2 regions of the Marinobacter sp. BSs20148 genome follow, and region 2 is predicted to be linked to the other one. Evidence: predicted binding sites of a transcription regulator. Region 2 holds the regulator's gene; the other holds the start of a gene.
What was found. Region 2 encodes sigma-54, which starts transcription at its own class of promoters, with help from an activator protein. Its sites were predicted from a motif close to ANTGGCATNNANNTTGCTNT; they were not measured.
Positions count from the first base shown of each region.

Region 1: a site for sigma-54 is predicted at 7,384-7,403, ahead of MRBBS_RS04225 (pilin). Genes of this name have one in related genera too.

Region 1 covers NC_018268.1:926,792-935,575, forward strand. The annotation lists gene MRBBS_RS04195 (prepilin peptidase) at 1-539, opposite strand, end outside; gene MRBBS_RS04200 (type II secretion system F family protein) at 543-1,763, opposite strand; gene pilB (type IV-A pilus assembly ATPase PilB) at 1,766-3,481, opposite strand; gene MRBBS_RS04210 (pilin) at 3,787-4,254, shown strand; gene MRBBS_RS04215 (sulfatase-like hydrolase/transferase) at 4,394-5,830, shown strand; gene MRBBS_RS04220 (serine hydrolase domain-containing protein) at 6,098-7,306, shown strand; gene MRBBS_RS04225 (pilin) at 7,440-7,874, shown strand; gene MRBBS_RS04230 (antibiotic biosynthesis monooxygenase family protein) at 8,155-8,472, shown strand; gene MRBBS_RS04235 (hypothetical protein) at 8,493-8,759, opposite strand.
Region 2 covers NC_018268.1:2,854,017-2,862,800, forward strand. The annotation lists gene MRBBS_RS12940 (KpsF/GutQ family sugar-phosphate isomerase) at 102-1,082, shown strand; gene MRBBS_RS12945 (KdsC family phosphatase) at 1,082-1,690, shown strand; gene lptC (LPS export ABC transporter periplasmic protein LptC) at 1,687-2,304, shown strand; gene lptA (lipopolysaccharide transport periplasmic protein LptA) at 2,288-2,875, shown strand; gene lptB (LPS export ABC transporter ATP-binding protein) at 2,853-3,578, shown strand; gene MRBBS_RS12965 (RNA polymerase factor sigma-54) at 3,748-5,340, shown strand; gene hpf (ribosome hibernation promoting factor) at 5,384-5,683, shown strand; gene ptsN (PTS IIA-like nitrogen regulatory protein PtsN) at 5,769-6,236, shown strand; gene rapZ (RNase adapter RapZ) at 6,289-7,173, shown strand; gene MRBBS_RS12985 (HPr family phosphocarrier protein) at 7,181-7,450, shown strand; gene mgtE (magnesium transporter) at 7,512-8,784, shown strand, end outside.

The DNA.
Region 1 (8,784 bases), 1.9 Mb from region 2:
GGCACCAGCTGGCCAAAGTAATTCACCATCAGCCCTAACCAAAGCAGGGGCAGGGTTATGGAGTCTGGCAGCAGTTGAGTATCAAAATCAATCATCGTCAGCGCCACCAGCGCCCACACCAGCAATAACGCCCAAAGCGCCGCAGGCGTTGGTCCCAGCAGGTACACGGTAAGTACTGAGAACACCGCTGTCGTTAACTCAATAATCGGGTAGCGCGCTGAAATCGGTTCGCTGCAATTGGCGCATTTGCCTTTCAGCACCAGGTAGCTGATGACCGGTACATTCTGCCAGGCGCGAATACCGTGGCCGCAGTGGGGGCAGGTAGACGCTGGCTTTGACAGGCTCAACACCTTCGCCGGTTCCCGCTTGGCCCCCGGCACTTCCAGCAGCTCTTCACACTGGCAGCGCCACTCCTGCTGCATCATCGCCGGCAGGCGAAAAATAACGACGTTCAGAAAACTGCCGATGCACAAAGACACAAATGCAACCATGGTGTAAAGCAACCAGGGTGTATCCAGAAGAATGCTTAAATCAACCATGAATTACCCAACAACCTGGCCCATTTGGAAGATCGGCAGGTACATGGCGATAATCAAACCACCCACCAGCACGCCCAACACCGACATGATCATTGGCTCCATCAGCGCAGTCAGGTTGTCTACCATGTCATCCACTACGGCTTCGTAGTGCTCGGCCACTTTTTCCAGCATTTCGTCCAGATTACCAGATTCCTCGCCAATCGCCGTCAGCTGAACCGCCATCACCGGAAACACGTCCTGCGCCCGCATAGAGGCTTGAAGCTGGGTGCCGCCGGAAACGTCATTGCGAATGCGCATGATGGCATCGCGATAAACCGCGTTGCCGGTAGCGCCCGCAACGGATTCAAGAGCATCTACAAGGGGAACACCGGCTGCGAACGTTGTTGATAACACCCGGCCAAACTTCGCGACGGCAGATTTGTCCAGAATTTCACCCATAACCGGCACTTTCAGCACATATTTGTCGACAATGTCTGAAAACTTCTGTGACCGCCGTTTTGACTCTTTGAATAAAACAATGGTGCCGACAATGCCTAGTAGCACTACGAACCACCATGTCTGCATCCATTCTGACAGGCGAACCACCATCTGGGTAAACACTGGCAGCTCTGCACCAAACCCGTTAAAAAGCGATTCAAATTGCGGAACTACTTTTACCAGCAATATGGCTGTTACCACGATCGCAACTACCACAACGGCGATCGGGTAAGTCATTGCTTTTTTTACTTTTTTCTTCAGAATTTCTGTTTTTTCCATATAAGTGGCGATACGGTCGAGCATTTTCTCGAGCGCACCGGCCTTTTCGCCGGAATCCACCAGGTTGCAGTACAAGTCGTCAAATTGGCGGGGGTGTTTACGCAACGATCCGGCGAAGCTGTTACCAGAAGCAATGTCGTTCCGAACCGACATCACCAGTTCCTGTAGGCCTTTGTTTTCCAATCCATCGGCCACAATGTCAAAGCTTTGCACCAGGGGTACACCGGCTTTCATCATGGTGGCCAGTTGTCGGGTGAGCATGGCAATGTCAAAGGGAGTGATTTTTTTGCTGCCACCGAACAACGGCTTGGATTTCTTTTTCACCTTGTCTGGAACTATGCCTTGCTTGCGTAACTGGGCTTTGGCCAAAGCCACGCTTACGCCAGACAGCTCACCCTTGGCTTTGTTGCCGCGGCGATCTTTGCCTTCCCATACATAGGATTCTAGTTTATTCGCTTTTTGGGCCATGCTTAATCCTTGGTCACGCGGTTGGCTTCTTCAAGGCTGGTCAAACCCTCAATCACCTTTAACAGGGCGGATTGGCGCAGGGTCCGAAAGCCTTCAGCCTGAGCTGCTTTTGCAATCTTGATAGAACTGGCTTCTTCCATAATCATGTTGGCCAGCTGCTCGGTTACTTTCACCACCTCGTAAATGCCGACGCGGCCTTTATACCCATTAGTGCATTTATCACAGCCCTTCGGGTGGTACAACGTGAACCCGGTTGCAATTTGTTCAGTTGAGAACCCTTCGGCTAAAAGGACGTCTTTCGGGATGCTTCCAGCCTGTTTGCAGCTGCAAAGTCGCCGGCCCAGGCGCTGGGCAATAATCAGGCTAACAGATGTGGCAATGTTAAACGCCGGCACGCCCATGTTCATCATGCGGGTTAAGGTTTCGGCGGCGCTGTTGGTGTGCAACGTGGACAACACAAGGTGACCGGTTTGTGCCGCTTTGATGGCAATGTTAGCGGTTTCCAGGTCCCGAATCTCGCCCACCATGATAACGTCAGGGTCTTGCCGCAAAAACGCTCTTAGCGCTTCGGCAAAGCCAAGCCCTACCTTGTTGTTCACGTTGACCTGATTTACGCCTTCCAGGTTAATTTCCGCCGGGTCTTCCGCCGTGGAAATATTGCGCTCGTCAGTGTTTAGAATATTCAAGCCAGTATACAACGATACGGTTTTACCGGAACCGGTGGGGCCCGTCACCAGAATCATACCTTGGGGCTGCGCCAGGGCGTCCATATACAGCTTCTTCTGATCTTCTTCATACCCAAGCGCATCAATGCCCAGCTTGGCTTGGCTGGGGTCCAGAATTCGCAGTACGATTTTTTCCCCCCACAGCGTGGGCAGTGTGTTCACCCGAAAGTCGATGGCCTTGGTTTTGGATAACCTCATCTTTATGCGGCCGTCTTGTGGCAAACGTCGCTCGGAAATGTCCAACTGTGCCATGATCTTTATTCGCGCAGATATTTTCGGTGCCAGCTTTATAGAGGGTCGCGACATTTCTTTCAAAATGCCGTCGGTGCGAAAGCGTACGCGGTAAGTTTTCTCGTAAGGTTCAAAGTGAACGTCTGACGAGCCTCCGCGAATGGCATCCAGCAGCATCTTATTCACATACTTCACGATGGGCGCATCGTCTATTTCTGCAACTACAACGGCGCCGTCATCCTCGTTTCCATCCGCGCCTTCTGTTTCTATACCTTCAAGGTCTGTATCACCCAAGTCGCCCATGGAGCTTTCACTGGACGCCAGGTGCTTTTCGATAGCTGCGCGCAGCTTGGCGTCGTCCACCAGAATCGCATCGGTACTTAAGCCGGTGTTGAACTTGATCTCGTCCAGAGCCTGAATGTTGGTGGGGTCGCTCACCGCAATAAACAGCCGGTTGCCACGCTTATAAAGAGGCAGGGCGTTGTGCTTGCGCAGCAGTTTTTCGTCCACCAGCTTGTCTGGCATCGCCTCTGGCAAAAACGCATCCAGGTCCAGCACTGAAATACCAAACTCCATAGCCGCCGAAAACGCCAACGCCGAGCTGTTTGCCAGCTTGTGCTGTGTCAGGTAGGTGATCAGCGGAATACGGTTCTGAGAAGCCTGAAAAAAGGCGTCTTTGGCCGCGGATTCATCCAGCAGGCCGTCGCTTACAAAGCGCCGTGCCAGACCCGTTAAGGTGATGTTGCTTGTGTTTGTTGTCATAGATTAGGGCGCTGCAGCCTGATGGTTGGGGTGCGAGTAATGACGAAGGTTGAGTTTAGATGGGTGTGGGCGGTTTGGGAAGGCTGGGGTGGGGCAGGCTATGCAGGTTGGTAGTGACAAAAATTGTCAGGTTTTGACGCGGAGTGGTGGGGTTTTTGTATTCTGACCAATGAGTGTCAGTTCATGAAAGGCAGTAATGAGCTGATTTTGTTTAATATTTTATGAAATGTGATAATTGGCACGGCTTCTGCATTGTGTTGGTCAGGGTATAAAGAGTTTCAATCGATAACGACGAAGGTGGTTTTATGAGAAATATGCAAATGAAACATGGTCAGCAGGGTTTTACACTGATCGAACTGATGATTGTTGTCGCTATTATTGGTATTTTGGCGGCGATTGCAATTCCGCAGTATCAGGATTATATCGCTCGCTCGCAGGTTTCTCGCGTAATGAGTGAAACTGGTTCGATCCGAACCGCAGTAGAAAACTGCATGATGAATGGTATTGTAGAGGCCGACTGCAATTTTGGTTGGACTGATAGCAATCTGCTTGGTGTCAACCTTCAAGGGGACGGCAGTGCTGCAGGTCTGGTTGCAACAATCGGAACAGATAATACTGCCAGTCTTGCCGCAACCTTCGGTGGTAATTCCTCCTCGGCTATTAGTACCAATACGCTTACTTGGGCTCGCGATGACGAAGGATCATGGTCGTGCAGCACTACCGCTGTAGCGAAGTATCAGCCAGCAGGTTGTGGAACTCTCGGAGGCAGCTGATCAATTTTCTCGTCAGAAGCGCCAATGAGAATTGGCGTTTTTTTTGGATCTCTTTACGCTAGCTTAGAGTTAACAGGTTGGCCTCACGGACCATTTTTCAGTATTAAGCATTCTAGTCATAAATAATTGGTGGAGAAGTATGGACGCTGAAATTAAGTCTGGAGACTTTTCTGGTCGAAGTTCTGTTCGTTTTATTCGACGATTATTTATCGATTCATTTTTTATCGTTATCCTCCCAAATATTTTTTTCTTTGCGACGGCAAATTACTTCTCGCTAAATCGCCCCTTGATAAATTTCGACTATGTAATAGTAGTTTTTCTATTTTTGTTGGGATATCGTGTTATTGGTTTAATTGCCGTAGTTGTTGCGTTCTTTTTTGACATTCTCTTTCTCCTTGGTCAAATATTACCTGTTCTCAGGGTCTTAGACGTTTTTTATCTGTTTAGTTTTATCGGCGTTACGCCTGTCGCTTACCAGATGCTATTTGCTATTGGGGCAGCTGCTCTCCTGATCAACGTGGTTGGGTTAATGCGTTTCTCTCGGCGCGGTATTGAAGTGCCAACGATGGTAGTGATAAATGCTGTCGTTTTTATTTATATATCTACGCTTTTCTTAGGTACCGAGTCTAACAATCGCATCTGGCGAGTCACGGAAGTGTCTCTGGTCTCGAGCCTGACTGTCCTGAATCTGGACCTGCGTCGCGCAGGTTTTATTGAAAATTTCAACGTGGATCCCAAACCTTTAAGCCCAGCGGCGTATGTTGGCAAAACACAAGCTTGGCTGGCAAAGCCCATTGAAATCCCAGACAAGGTTTTGCTCATCTTGAGTGAATCCTGGGGGGTCACGGACAAACCGATTCGTGATGCGTTGCTGAAACCTTTTGAGGGTATTCGTCAGGGGGTGAATGACTATCAAGCAGGGACGCTAGAATTCTCAGGTGTGACGGTTGAGGCAGAATTAAGAGAGCTGTGTGGGCTCACAACCAGTCACTTCAATCTGAGCAAGATAGAGAGCGGATTTGAGCGCTGCCTGCCTAACCTTCTCAAGGAGTCTGGTTATAAAACGGTGGGCATTCATGGCGCTGTTGGTTTGATGTACGACCGGGCTCTTTGGTACCCGAGGGCGGGGTTTGAGCAAACTTTATTTTTTGAAACGCAGGAGTGGGATCGTCGTTGCTACTCATTTCCCGGCGCTTGTGATTTTGAAATTGCCGCGGGGCTTAGTGGGATGTTTGCAGATGAGTCGAGAGTTTTTCTCTACTGGCTTACATTGAACTCTCACGCATTTTACGATGAACGGGATATCGTTTACGACGTGTTCGATTGTGGTATTCACGGCATTCCTCTTGAGTCTCAAACATGTCGAAACTTGAAGATACATGCTCAATACTTTTTCAGACTTGCGGAGGCACTTAGCGCCCCCGAATTTGATGGTTTCTCTGTACTTATTGTGGGTGACCATTCACCGCCGATTATGAATCGCGAAGAAAAGATGGCTTACTTTAAGGACGACTCGGTACCTTGGGTGAGCTTTGAGGTTGGTCAGTCTGCGGAAAAAGATGATGTTGCCCGTTAGAGCGATGCGATCTTCGAAAAGCCTATGCTTTTTATTAAAGGCGATTTTTCTATTTTCATTAACGTTGGCTTCTATCGCAGGTTCAAGTGTCAGTATTGAGCAAGTCTTTCCGGTTAAGCGTATTGCTCATGCTGTCGGCTCTGTAGACGAAATTTCGTGTCTGAATTCAATCGGAGATTCAATCGTGGACAGGCACGAAGGCGTGGCCCAATCATGGACAGGCACGAAGGCGTGGCCTGATGTCCGAAGGCCTAGAGGTTTTGACCGGTGGTCATAAATAGAAATAATGCACAGAAAAAATCTCGATCCAAAGATTTCTTTTTGATCTTTGCGCTAGTAACTCTCGTCACCGGTATTTCTCATTTTGTCATCACCAATCCTCTAGGGCCCTCACGGCTTTTTTATTATATAGAGGCTCCGTTAATTCAATGGAGCACTAGGTGTAGTTCGGGCGCTCCAGACTGGTTGTCAGGATTGCAGCGCTTTGCTACCCGCAATATGGGGGCACCTGCCAGTCAATTAGCTTTTATTACCCCGGAAGGACAACTGCACCATTGTGAAACGGGCTGGAAAGATAGCATTTTCGGGGACAAACCTTTGCAACCAGATACTCGGTTCCGTTTCGCCAGTACAACCAAAACCGTAAGCGCCATTGCAGTAATCGACCTTATTAATCAGGGAGCGCTATCACTTGATGATAAAATCGTTGATATACTGAGCCTTACTGATAATCTCAAGGATTCTAAGGTAGGTGATATTACTGTTGGCCATTTGTTGTCTCATAGGGCGGGATGGGACAGGAGGCTTACGCAAGATGCGATGTTCATGATGGATGTGAAGCCTTGGTGCCCTTACAGCCCAGAGACACTGACTCAAACCAGCTTACTTACTGCGCCTGGCGAAGCAGAGGCATACTCGAATGCTGGATACTGTCTGTTAGGTTTGGCTATTGAAAAGGCAACTGGCGAACCATTCAGAGAGTACATGAGTGAGCATTTTGCCTTTCCAGCCAGTTCACTCGCCTTTATCGACGGACCGTATATGGTCGATGAGGTCGTTTATGACACCCGGAATGAGAATTTTTATACCAAGAACTACTTTAAAAATTTCGATTTCAATGCACTCTCTTCGTCTGCAGGCCTTTCGGGAAGTGCCTCAGACTTGGCGATACTGGTAAAAAAATCTCTGGAAAACGGGCCGTTAACCATCCTAGATGGTGATATGAATAACACCTGCGACCCTTCGGTAATCCAGGAATGTTACGGCTTTGGGGTCTACCGCTACCAACTAACCCCTGAAACTATGCCGTTATTTATCCATGGAGGTAAATTGCCAGGAGCTACGTCTGCAGTCATTGTGGATCCGAGAGGAGGGGTGCTCGTTTGGCTTGGCGCAGGTGCTATTAGGCCAGGGAGTAGTTCGTTGCAAGAATTTTACGATTATATTCGGGAAGATCTTGTTCGATATTATCAGTAATCATTTGCTCTATGTTGTCATGCAAATAGAACGGACTGAATGAAAAGTTCTAAAAATAGAGGACACTTACTGAGGTGGTTGGCCTGAAGTTTGCCTAAAATTTACTATGTCTACTAATTGTGTCTCCTTAAATATGAAAAATAATAGCGGTTTTACTCTAATAGAGCTCATGATCGTGGTTGCCATTATTGGCATATTAGCCGCGATAGCTATCCCGTCATATCAAGGTTATGTCATAAAAGCGCAAGTAAACCGGGCTGTTAGCGAACTAGCTAGTTTTAAATCACCGTTCGAGGTGCAAGTGGCCTCAAGTTCTGGCGCATCAAATGATGATATTGGTTACAATCCCTCAAACCTCACTACTGGAACTGCTCTTGCCAATATCAGTATCATAAATGCTGACAGTTCTGGTCACATTGAGGTGACCATGGGTGACAAAGCGCACCCATTCCTGGCAGATGTGATCCTGAGATTTGAGCGCACAGCCGCTGGCGTATGGGAGTGTGTGGTAGATAGCAGCGCCGCTTCCAATTGGAAGGCGTCTTATATGCCGCCGGGATGCAGTTAAAAGGCTAGAGGGTGATCATGGACAGGCACAACGAATATATTGATTGATCAGATGCTTAAAAAGAAGGCCCGCGGATTCGTCCTTGGGCCTTTTTGCTGTTCTGCGTATAAGGGGCGTTATGGTCAGCCGGTGCAACGGCCTCGATTTGTCATGATCAGTGATCTTTCTTTATCCGTATTGCCAATCTGATCATGGATGCGAATCTGATCATGGACAGGCACAGCGCAATACGCGCAGTTTACTCATCGGAGTGGCATAGTCAGTACAAGGGGGATCGAGCATGAAATACATCTTCGAGATTCCTATCAAAGAAGGCTATACAGCCGAAGATTACGCGGAGGCGTGGCTGCGGGCGAGTGAGTTGATTCAGCGAGCGCCGGGCGCATGTGGTACGGAGTTGCACCGTATGATCGGGGATCCAGACAGGCTCATCGCTATTGCGCAATGGGAAAACAAGGCCAGCCGGGATGCGATGGAATTACAGCACAATCCTGACGTGGCTGAGATTGTCCGCAGTGCTGCGGCTTTCTGTGAAATCCGGCCCATTGGTGAGTTTGAAGACCCGGAACGGGTGGTTAACCCGTCTACTGGCCACTGAGCAGTTGATCATGGCTAGGTTCAAGCCGCTCTTCGCCGACGACAGCGATAATCGTTGTAGGTTGTTTCGAACTGCGTAGCTCGCTCGCACCAACGGTCTGGGTCGAGGTTGAGGCGCTTTAAAATCGGCAGCATGTTCTCTTCAATAGTGCCGCGCTTGTCTTCACGTGCGATGCGCCCGGTGTAATCAACCAGCGTAAGGTAATCCTCGAACCCGAATAGAATGCCGCGTTGGAAGCCTTTACGGATATCGGATACGCTGACTTGCTGTGTTCGTGGTTTTGGCATAATTGACTCCCTGTCATTTTGGCTT
Region 2 (8,784 bases):
TGTTATACTCTGTTTCACGACAGCCCAAGCGGCGCTTCATGACAGCCCAAGTGGCGAAATCTCGGCCATCAGCCGAATTAGACTTAAAGAGCAGGAACAGGATGACAGACCCAGTGCCAAAGGATTTTCGAGAATCCGCGCTCAACACCATCCGCATCGAGCGCGATGCCATTACCAGCCTTGAGCAGCGTATTGGCGAATCATTCACACGTGCCTGCCAGGCAATTATGGCTTGCCGCGGCCGTGTCGTGGTGACCGGTATGGGCAAATCTGGCCATATCGGCAACAAAATTGCCGCCACTCTGGCCAGCACCGGCACACCGGCTTTTTTTGTTCATCCTGGTGAAGCCAGCCACGGTGATCTAGGCATGATTACCAGCCAGGACGTGGTAATCGCCATCTCCAACAGCGGCAATACCAACGAAGTGGTCACCCTGCTGCCAATGTTGAAACGCATGGGCACGCCGCTGATCAGCATGACTGGTGACCCGCAGTCGATTCTGGCACAGGAAGCATTGGCCAATCTGGACGTTAGCGTACTTAAAGAAGCCTGCCCACTAGGCCTGGCACCCACATCAAGTACCACCGCCACATTGGTAATGGGCGATGCCCTGGCCGTTGCCCTGTTGGAAGCGCGGGGTTTTAGCGCCGAGGACTTTGCGTTTTCGCACCCTGGGGGACGCCTGGGCCGCCGTCTGCTGCTGCGAGTACTAGACATCATGCACAGTGGCGATAGCGTTCCGGTAGTCAGTGAAGGTACGACCCTCAGCGGTGCGCTACTGGAAATTTCCCGCAAGGGCCTGGGTATGACCACTGTGGTGGACAGTAACGGCCTCCTGATAGGCGTATTCACTGACGGTGACCTGCGCCGCAGCCTGGATAAAAATGTAGACGTACACACCACCGCCATAGAACAGCTGATGACCCATAATGGCAAAACCATTCGCGCCGACCAACTGGCAGTAGAAGCTCTGAATATTATGGAAGAAATGAAGATCAGCGCCCTGCCAGTGGTCGGTGAGCACGGTGAGCTGGTGGGGGCCTTGAATATGCATGATCTGCTGCGTGCGGGAGTCATTTAATGGACACACTTGTAAAAGATACCCCTAATTTCCGGCCGCAATGGCCGGCCAGCGTGCTTGCCAAAGCAGCCAACATTCGCCTGATTGCACTAGATGTGGATGGCATCATGAGCGATGGCAAAATTTACTTCAGTGCCAGCGGTGACGAGCTAAAAGCCTTCAACATTCTCGACGGGCTCGGACTCAAGCAGCTGATGGCCGCAGGCATTGCGGTCGCAGTCATTACCGGAAGGCGTTCACCACTGACCGAAAAACGCATGACTGACCTGGGTATCCCGCACCTGTTGCAAGGCCGCAAGGACAAACGCACCGCACTGCTGGAGATTGTCGATCTGCTGGGCATCCCGGCCAGTGATATTGCGTATATGGGCGACGATTTGCCGGATTTGCCAGCGCTTCGCTACGCTGGCCTCGGCATTACCGTGCCCAACGGCTATTGGCTGCTTCAGGAGCACGCCGATTATTGCACCCGAAGCCGCGGCGGTGATGGCGCGGTGCGCGAGGCCTGCGATCTGATTCTCGCGTCCCAGGGCAAGCTCGACACGGCCCTTGCACCCTATCTTGAAGCCTATATTGAGCCCGTCCGCGACGCGGGAAGCGCACCATGACTTTAGGTAAAGGCGGCGGCCTGCTTGCTGCGCTGTTGCCGGAACAACGCCCCAGGTGGCAAACGATGGCCCTTCTGGCCACGTTCATTGCCACCGCTGCCCTGCTGTGGCACAGCGACAACGAAGTGCCAACGCCAACACAAGACAGCGAACTGCGCGGTGACCGCGAGCCCGACAGCTTTGTGGTGGACGCCCTGTACACTTCTTACGACGAACAAGGCACCGTCAAAATCCAGTTTGTCAGCCCTCGCATTGAGCAGTTTGAGGCCAACGGATACGCCATCATGGCCGAACCGCAGGCCACAATCCAAGGCCAGCCCGGTTCAGAACCCTGGCAGCTTACGGCCAAACACGGCAAACTGCGCGACGGCAACAGCCAGCTGGAGCTTGAGGGTGATGTGCGCGTTGTCCGACAGATTGGTGAGCGCAGCGCCACCTTGAGCACGACCAGATTGACGCTGGATAACCGCACGAATATGGCGTACACCGATGCCCCCGTCGAAATCGTTGACGCCACCGGCACCACCCACGCCACGGGCATGAAAGCCTGGCTCAATGAACGTATTCTGGAACTTGATTCCCAGGTGGAAGGACGCTATGAAACTGGCAACTGAACGTAACGCATCCTTTTGGCGCCGAGCACCAGGCTTGGGTATGAGGCTGGGCATTAGCGTCGGGCTGGCGGCCTTACTCGTTAGCACGCCAGGCTTGGCCTTTGATCTTGATTCCAACATCCCCATCAACGTGGCCGCCAATTCAGCAAGGCTTGACGATGCCAAAGGCGTTGCAACCTACACCGGCGATGTTGAACTGGTGCAAGGCGATACCAAGCTGTTTGCTCAAGAGGTGGTGCTCTACCGCGACATAAATGGGCTTAACCGCATTGAAGCCACCGGCACCCCGGCCCATTACGTTCAGCCCACGGCCAACGGAAAAGGGGAAACCGACGCAAAAGCCCTTACCATAACCTGGTCTGCTGCCGAGAAGCAGCTGACCTTTGAACGCGACGCAGTGATCAGGCAAACTGGCAATATTTTTCGCGGTGAACTGATTCTTTACGATACCGTGAACCGCGTCGTCACTGCCCAAGGCAGCATCGAAGCAGGCTCCGGGTCAGGCCGGGTAGAAATGACAATCCAGCCGCGCAGCACGCAGGAGTCCGATGGCCGTTCTCAGAGCCAGTAATCTGGCAAAAAGCTACAAACAGAAAAAAGTGGTGATTGACGTTTCGCTGGAAATTCGCAGCGGCGAAATCGTCGGACTGCTAGGCCCTAATGGTGCCGGCAAAACCACCTGCTTTTACATGATTGTGGGGCTGGTGCAGGCCGACCACGGCCGCATTACGATCGATAACCAGGACATCACCCCGCTGCCGATGCACGGCCGTGCCCGCAAAGGCATTGGCTATCTGCCCCAGGAAGCCTCGGTGTTCCGCAAACTTAGCGTGCGCGACAATATCATGGCCATTCTGGAAACCCGCAAAGGTATGAAACGGGCGGAACGCGACGCGAAGTTAGAGGAATTGCTAGCCGAGTTTCACATCAATCACATCCGCGACAGTATGGGTATGGCACTGTCTGGGGGCGAGCGTCGCCGGGTAGAAATTGCTCGCGCTCTGGCTATGGAGCCCGCTTTTATTCTGTTGGACGAACCCTTCGCCGGGGTCGACCCAATCTCGGTTAGCGACATCAAGCAAATCATTCGCCACCTGCGCGACAAAGGCATAGGCGTATTGATCACCGACCACAACGTGCGCGATACGCTGGACATCTGCGAAAACGCCTACATTGTATCCGGCGGCCATATTATTGCTTCCGGCAGCTCCGCTGAAATTTTTGCCAATCAACAAGTCAAAGAGGTCTACCTAGGCAACGAATTCCGGTTGTAATGAACCTTAGAAGTGGGTTTGCGATGACATCGCCACAGGTGAATCGGTTGATTCCCCGGCGAACTCTAGTAGACTCGGCAGAGAACTTGCTTGTGAACGCAAACCCCGGTTAGCCAACCTTTTTTAGTGGCTGCCACGCGCCAACCGATCGAGTAATGGATTTCCAAGAATGGTAATGAAAGCTTCTTTGCAGCTCAAGCTGGGCCAGAGCCTGACCATGACGCCCCAGCTCCAGCAGGCGATTCGCCTGTTACAGCTTTCTACCCTCGACTTGCAACAAGAAATCCAGCAGGCGCTGGAATCCAACCCCATGTTGGAAGCACCGGAAGACGACGATCACGGCGACGAGGAATCCACGCACGCGGACACGAACAACGATCAAAACACGGACTCCAGTGCAGACGATCGTGGGATAGATAGTGGGATAAATAGCGGGGTGGACGGCACCGCTGAAAGCGCAGCAGAGACATCTTCAGACACCAGCAAAGACTGGGACGAAAACGAAAACGGTCCCGACTGGGCCAGCGAAAATGAAATACCCGATACCTTGCCAGACGACCTGCCGGTAGATACGGCCTGGGACGACGTGTACCAATCTGCGCCGGCGCCGGCCAGCAGTAATGGCGACGATAACGACTACGATTTTGAAACCCGCAACTCGCCCACTGAAACCCTGCGCGATCACCTGGAGTGGCAGCTAAACCTGACCACCATGACGGAACGCGACCGCGCCGTTGCTCACGCCCTGATGGACGCTGTTGACGAACGCGGCTACCTGACCAGCTCGCTGGCCGAGATTTATACCGGCCTGCAGGACGAGCATGACGACGACCCTCTGGAACTGGATGAACTGGAAGCGGTACTACGACGCCTGCAGTTTTTTGACCCACCCGGTGTGTTTGGTCGCGACTTGCAGGAATGCCTTCTAATCCAGCTGAACCAGATGCCACCAGACACCCCTTGGGTTTCTCAGGCGCGCATGGTCATCACCCACTACATCAGCCTGCTGGGCAACCGTGACTACGCCCAACTGCTGCGCCGTAGCCGCCTCAAAGAAGACCAGCTAAAACAGGTACTGGCGCTGATTACCAGCCTGAACCCGCGCCCCGGCAATGTGATTGACCAAACCGAACCGGACTACGTAATTCCAGACGTGATTGTGTACAAGCGCAACGAGCGCTGGCGGGTAGAGTTGAACCCAGAAATTGCACCGCGCATTCGTGTCAATGCCAGCTATGCTTCATTGATAAAGCGTGCCGATAGCAGCGCTGACAACACCTACATGCGGGATCAGTTACAAGAGGCTAAATGGTTCATCAAAAGTCTGCAAAGCCGCAACGAAACGCTGCTAAAAGTGGCTACCCGTATTGTGGAATACCAACAGGGTTTTCTAGACCAGGGGGAAGAAGCTATGAAGCCGCTGATCCTTTCGGAAATCGCCCAAGCCGTAGAAATGCATGAATCTACCATCTCCCGGGTAACCACCCAGAAGTTCATGCACACACCTCGCGGCATTTTTGAGCTCAAATATTTTTTCTCAAGCCATGTCAGTACCGATGCTGGCGGAGAATGTTCTTCAACCGCCATCCGCGCCATGATAAAAAAACTGATAGCCGTCGAAACCTCCAAAAAACCGTTGAGCGACAGCAAGATTGCCGCCATGCTTGGGGAACAGGGAATCCAAGTGGCGCGGCGTACCGTGGCCAAATACCGGGAGGCACTGCAAATACCTCCATCGAACGAAAGAAAGCGACTGGTGTAGCAACACCGACCTAACAACACCCATGCGATAGCAGGAGAAGCCTATGCAACTCAATATTTCTGGCCATCATGTCGAACTGACCGAAGCACTCAAAGAGTACGTGAACGAAAAGTTCCAGCGCCTGGAGCGCCACTTCGACCAGATAAGTAACACCAATGTGACTCTACAGGTGGAAAAATTGCGCCAGATAGCCGAAGCTACCGTAAATATTAGTGGTGGCGAATTGCACGCTAAGGCAGAAAGCGAAGACATGTACGCAGCTATTGACGCTCTGGTGGACAAACTGGACCGCCAGATTCTCAAGCACAAAGAAAAGCAAGTATCCCGGATGCACGGTAACTAACACCGGATACAACGCGTAAACGCTTCACGCGCTGCGGCATGGCACCATGCCGCAGCCTTTTTTTTAATGGAAGTACCGTCGACCCATGAGCGAGACATCCCTGACAATAGAAACCATCCTTGCCCCGGAACTGACACTTTGCAACGTGCCAGCGTCCAGCAAGAAAAGGGTTCTTGAGTTTATTGCAGAGCAGATTCACCTGCATAACGCCACCTTGGGCGACACTCAGATATTCAGCAATCTGATTGCCCGCGAGCGCCTGGGGTCCACCGGGATCGGCCAGGGCATCGCCATTCCTCACTGCCGCCTGGAAGGCCTGGAGCACGTTATTGGCCTGCTCGTCACCCTTAGCGAGAGCGTGGACTTCGATGCAATTGACAACCAGCCGGTAGATTTGGTGTTTGCTCTGGTTGTACCAAAAGAAGCCACCAGCGAGCATCTTGAGCTGCTTAGTCAGCTTGCAGAAAAATTCAACGATCGGGCTTTTTGTGACCGCCTGCGCCAGTCGGAAGATGCCATTACCCTATTTCAGCGCATGACCTCCGGACGCTAGTCTGTCTTGGCCTGATCCACTTCGACCGTTCGCAATCAAAGGGTTATTGACGATGAAACTGATTATTGTTAGCGGCCGTTCCGGATCGGGTAAAAGTACCGCCTTGCACGTTCTTGAAGATCTGGGTTTTTACTGCATCGACAACCTACCCATTGGCCTGCTGTTCCCGCTGACCAGAGAAGCGGCCGCACAAGAGCCCGCCGGCCGCCTGCACAAAATGGCGGTGAGCATAGACGCGCGCAACCTGTCCGGTGAGCTGGCCAATTTCGAAGATATTCACCGACGCCTGAAGGACACAGGCATCAGTGCTGAAATCATATTTTTAGACGCCGACGAGCAATCTCTACTGCAACGCTTTCATGCTACCCGACGCAAGCACCCACTGAGCGACGATCACACGTCATTGCGCGAAGCCATCAGCTCGGAAAAAAAACTGCTGGAACCCTTGTCGAATCTGGCTGACCTTTACATCAACACCACTGGCATGGGCATGTACGATTTGCGGGACATGGTCAAACAGCGGGTGGTCGGCCGCAAAGACCAAGAACTGGCGCTGCTGTTCCAGTCATTCGGTTTCAAGCACGGCGTACCGGTTGATTCAGACTACGTATTTGACGTGCGTTGCCTGCCCAATCCCCACTGGGACACCTCTCTGCGCAAGTTTACCGGCATGGACCAACCGGTGATCAAGTTTTTGGAAAACGAACCCATGAGCGCAAAAATGGTGCAGGAAATCATCGCTTTTCTGACCTCGTGGCTACCGGCATTTGCCGACAGCAACCGCAGCTACATGACTATTTCCATTGGCTGCACCGGCGGCCAGCATCGCTCGGTTTACGTCTGCGAGCAAATGGGCGCCCACTTCCGCCAGCACAGCAATAACGTGCAAGTACGTCACTCCGAACTACTGCACCTGAAAACCGTACAGGACGCCTGATTCAACCATGATCCGCCGCCAGCTGTTTATCATCAACAAACTGGGTCTGCACGCCCGCGCAACGGCCAAACTGGTGGCCACAGCGTCTGCCCACCAAAGCAAGGTCAGAATCGCTGGAAAAGGCCGTGAAGTGGATGCAAAAAACATCATGCAGGTAATGATGCTGGCCGCCAGCCAGGGCACGGAAGTTGAACTGATTGCCGACGGTGAAGACGAGCAACAGGCCATTATCGCGCTGACAGAACTGATCAATGATTACTTTGGCGAGGGCGAGTAGTCGCTCACGCAGCGCCTGCAAGTCCGCTATAATACAGCCGTTTTCTGACCGCGGATAAGCCATGACCGATATTCTGGAAAAAAGCCAGGCACGCCAGCGACTTCGCTCATTAGGCGAAGCGCTGGACAGTGGCGCCCTGAAACAAGTCGCACGCATCCTCAATGGCGGCCTCAGCCCCAGTGATATCGCCCACCTGCTGGAATCATCGCCCCCGCGGCAACGGTCGCTGCTGTGGAATCTGGTCGACAAACAACTTGAAGGCGAAGTCCTTCAGTATCTAAACGAAGACATTCGGGGCGATTTCCTAAGCAAATTCAGCGCTCAGGAGCTGGCTGATCTGATTGAAGACTTTGAGTCGGACGATCTGGCCGACTTGCTTCAACAGCTCCCCGACACGGTGATTCAGGAAGTTCTGAACACCATGGACGAACAAGACCGCCAGCGTGTGGAGGAGGTACTGTCGTACCCCGAAGACACCGCCGGCGGTTTAATGAACACCGACACCATTACGGTGCGCCCGGACATCAGCATTGACGTGGTGCTGCGTTATCTGCGCCGCCACCGCACCCTGCCACCCATGACCGACAGCCTGATTGTGGTCAGCCGTCGCGATGAATTTATCGGCATGCTCCCGGTTACTTCCTTGCTAGTATCGAACCCTGCCGCCACCGTGCGTGAAGTGATGGACACCGATATTGAGCCCATCCCTGTGACTTTGTCAGATACCAAGGTTGCCATCCTGTTTGAGCGCTATGACCTGATCTCGGCGCCGGTGGTCGCCGAAAATGGCAAACTGCTGGGCCGCATCACCATCGATGACGTGGTCGATGTTATCCGCGAGGATGCTGATCACTCGCTGATGCGGATGGCGGGTTTGGATGACGATGAAGATACCTTTGCGCCGGTATGGAAAACCTCGCGCAGGCGCGCGGTTTGGCTGGGCATTAATTTAATGACCGCGTTTATCGCCTCTGGCGTGATCGGTCTGTTTGAAGAGACCATCACCAAGGTTGTGGCACTGGCGGTGCTGATGCCCATTGTGGCCAGTATGGGCGGCATTGCCGGCAGCCAGACCCTGACACTGGTCATCCGCGGTATGGCCGTTGGTCAGATCAGCAGCGCCAATGTAGGCTGGTTGTTAAACCGCGAGTTTCTGGTGAGTGTAATGAACGGCGTGCTCTGGGCGTTGGTGGTGGCCGGCGCGGCGACCCTGTGGTTCGGGGACATTATGCTGGGCGCTATTATTGCCGCAGCTCTGGTGATAAACCTTGTCGCTGCAGCCCTGGTGGGCACCGTGTTACCGTTGTTTCTGAAGTCGCGTAATATTGACCCTG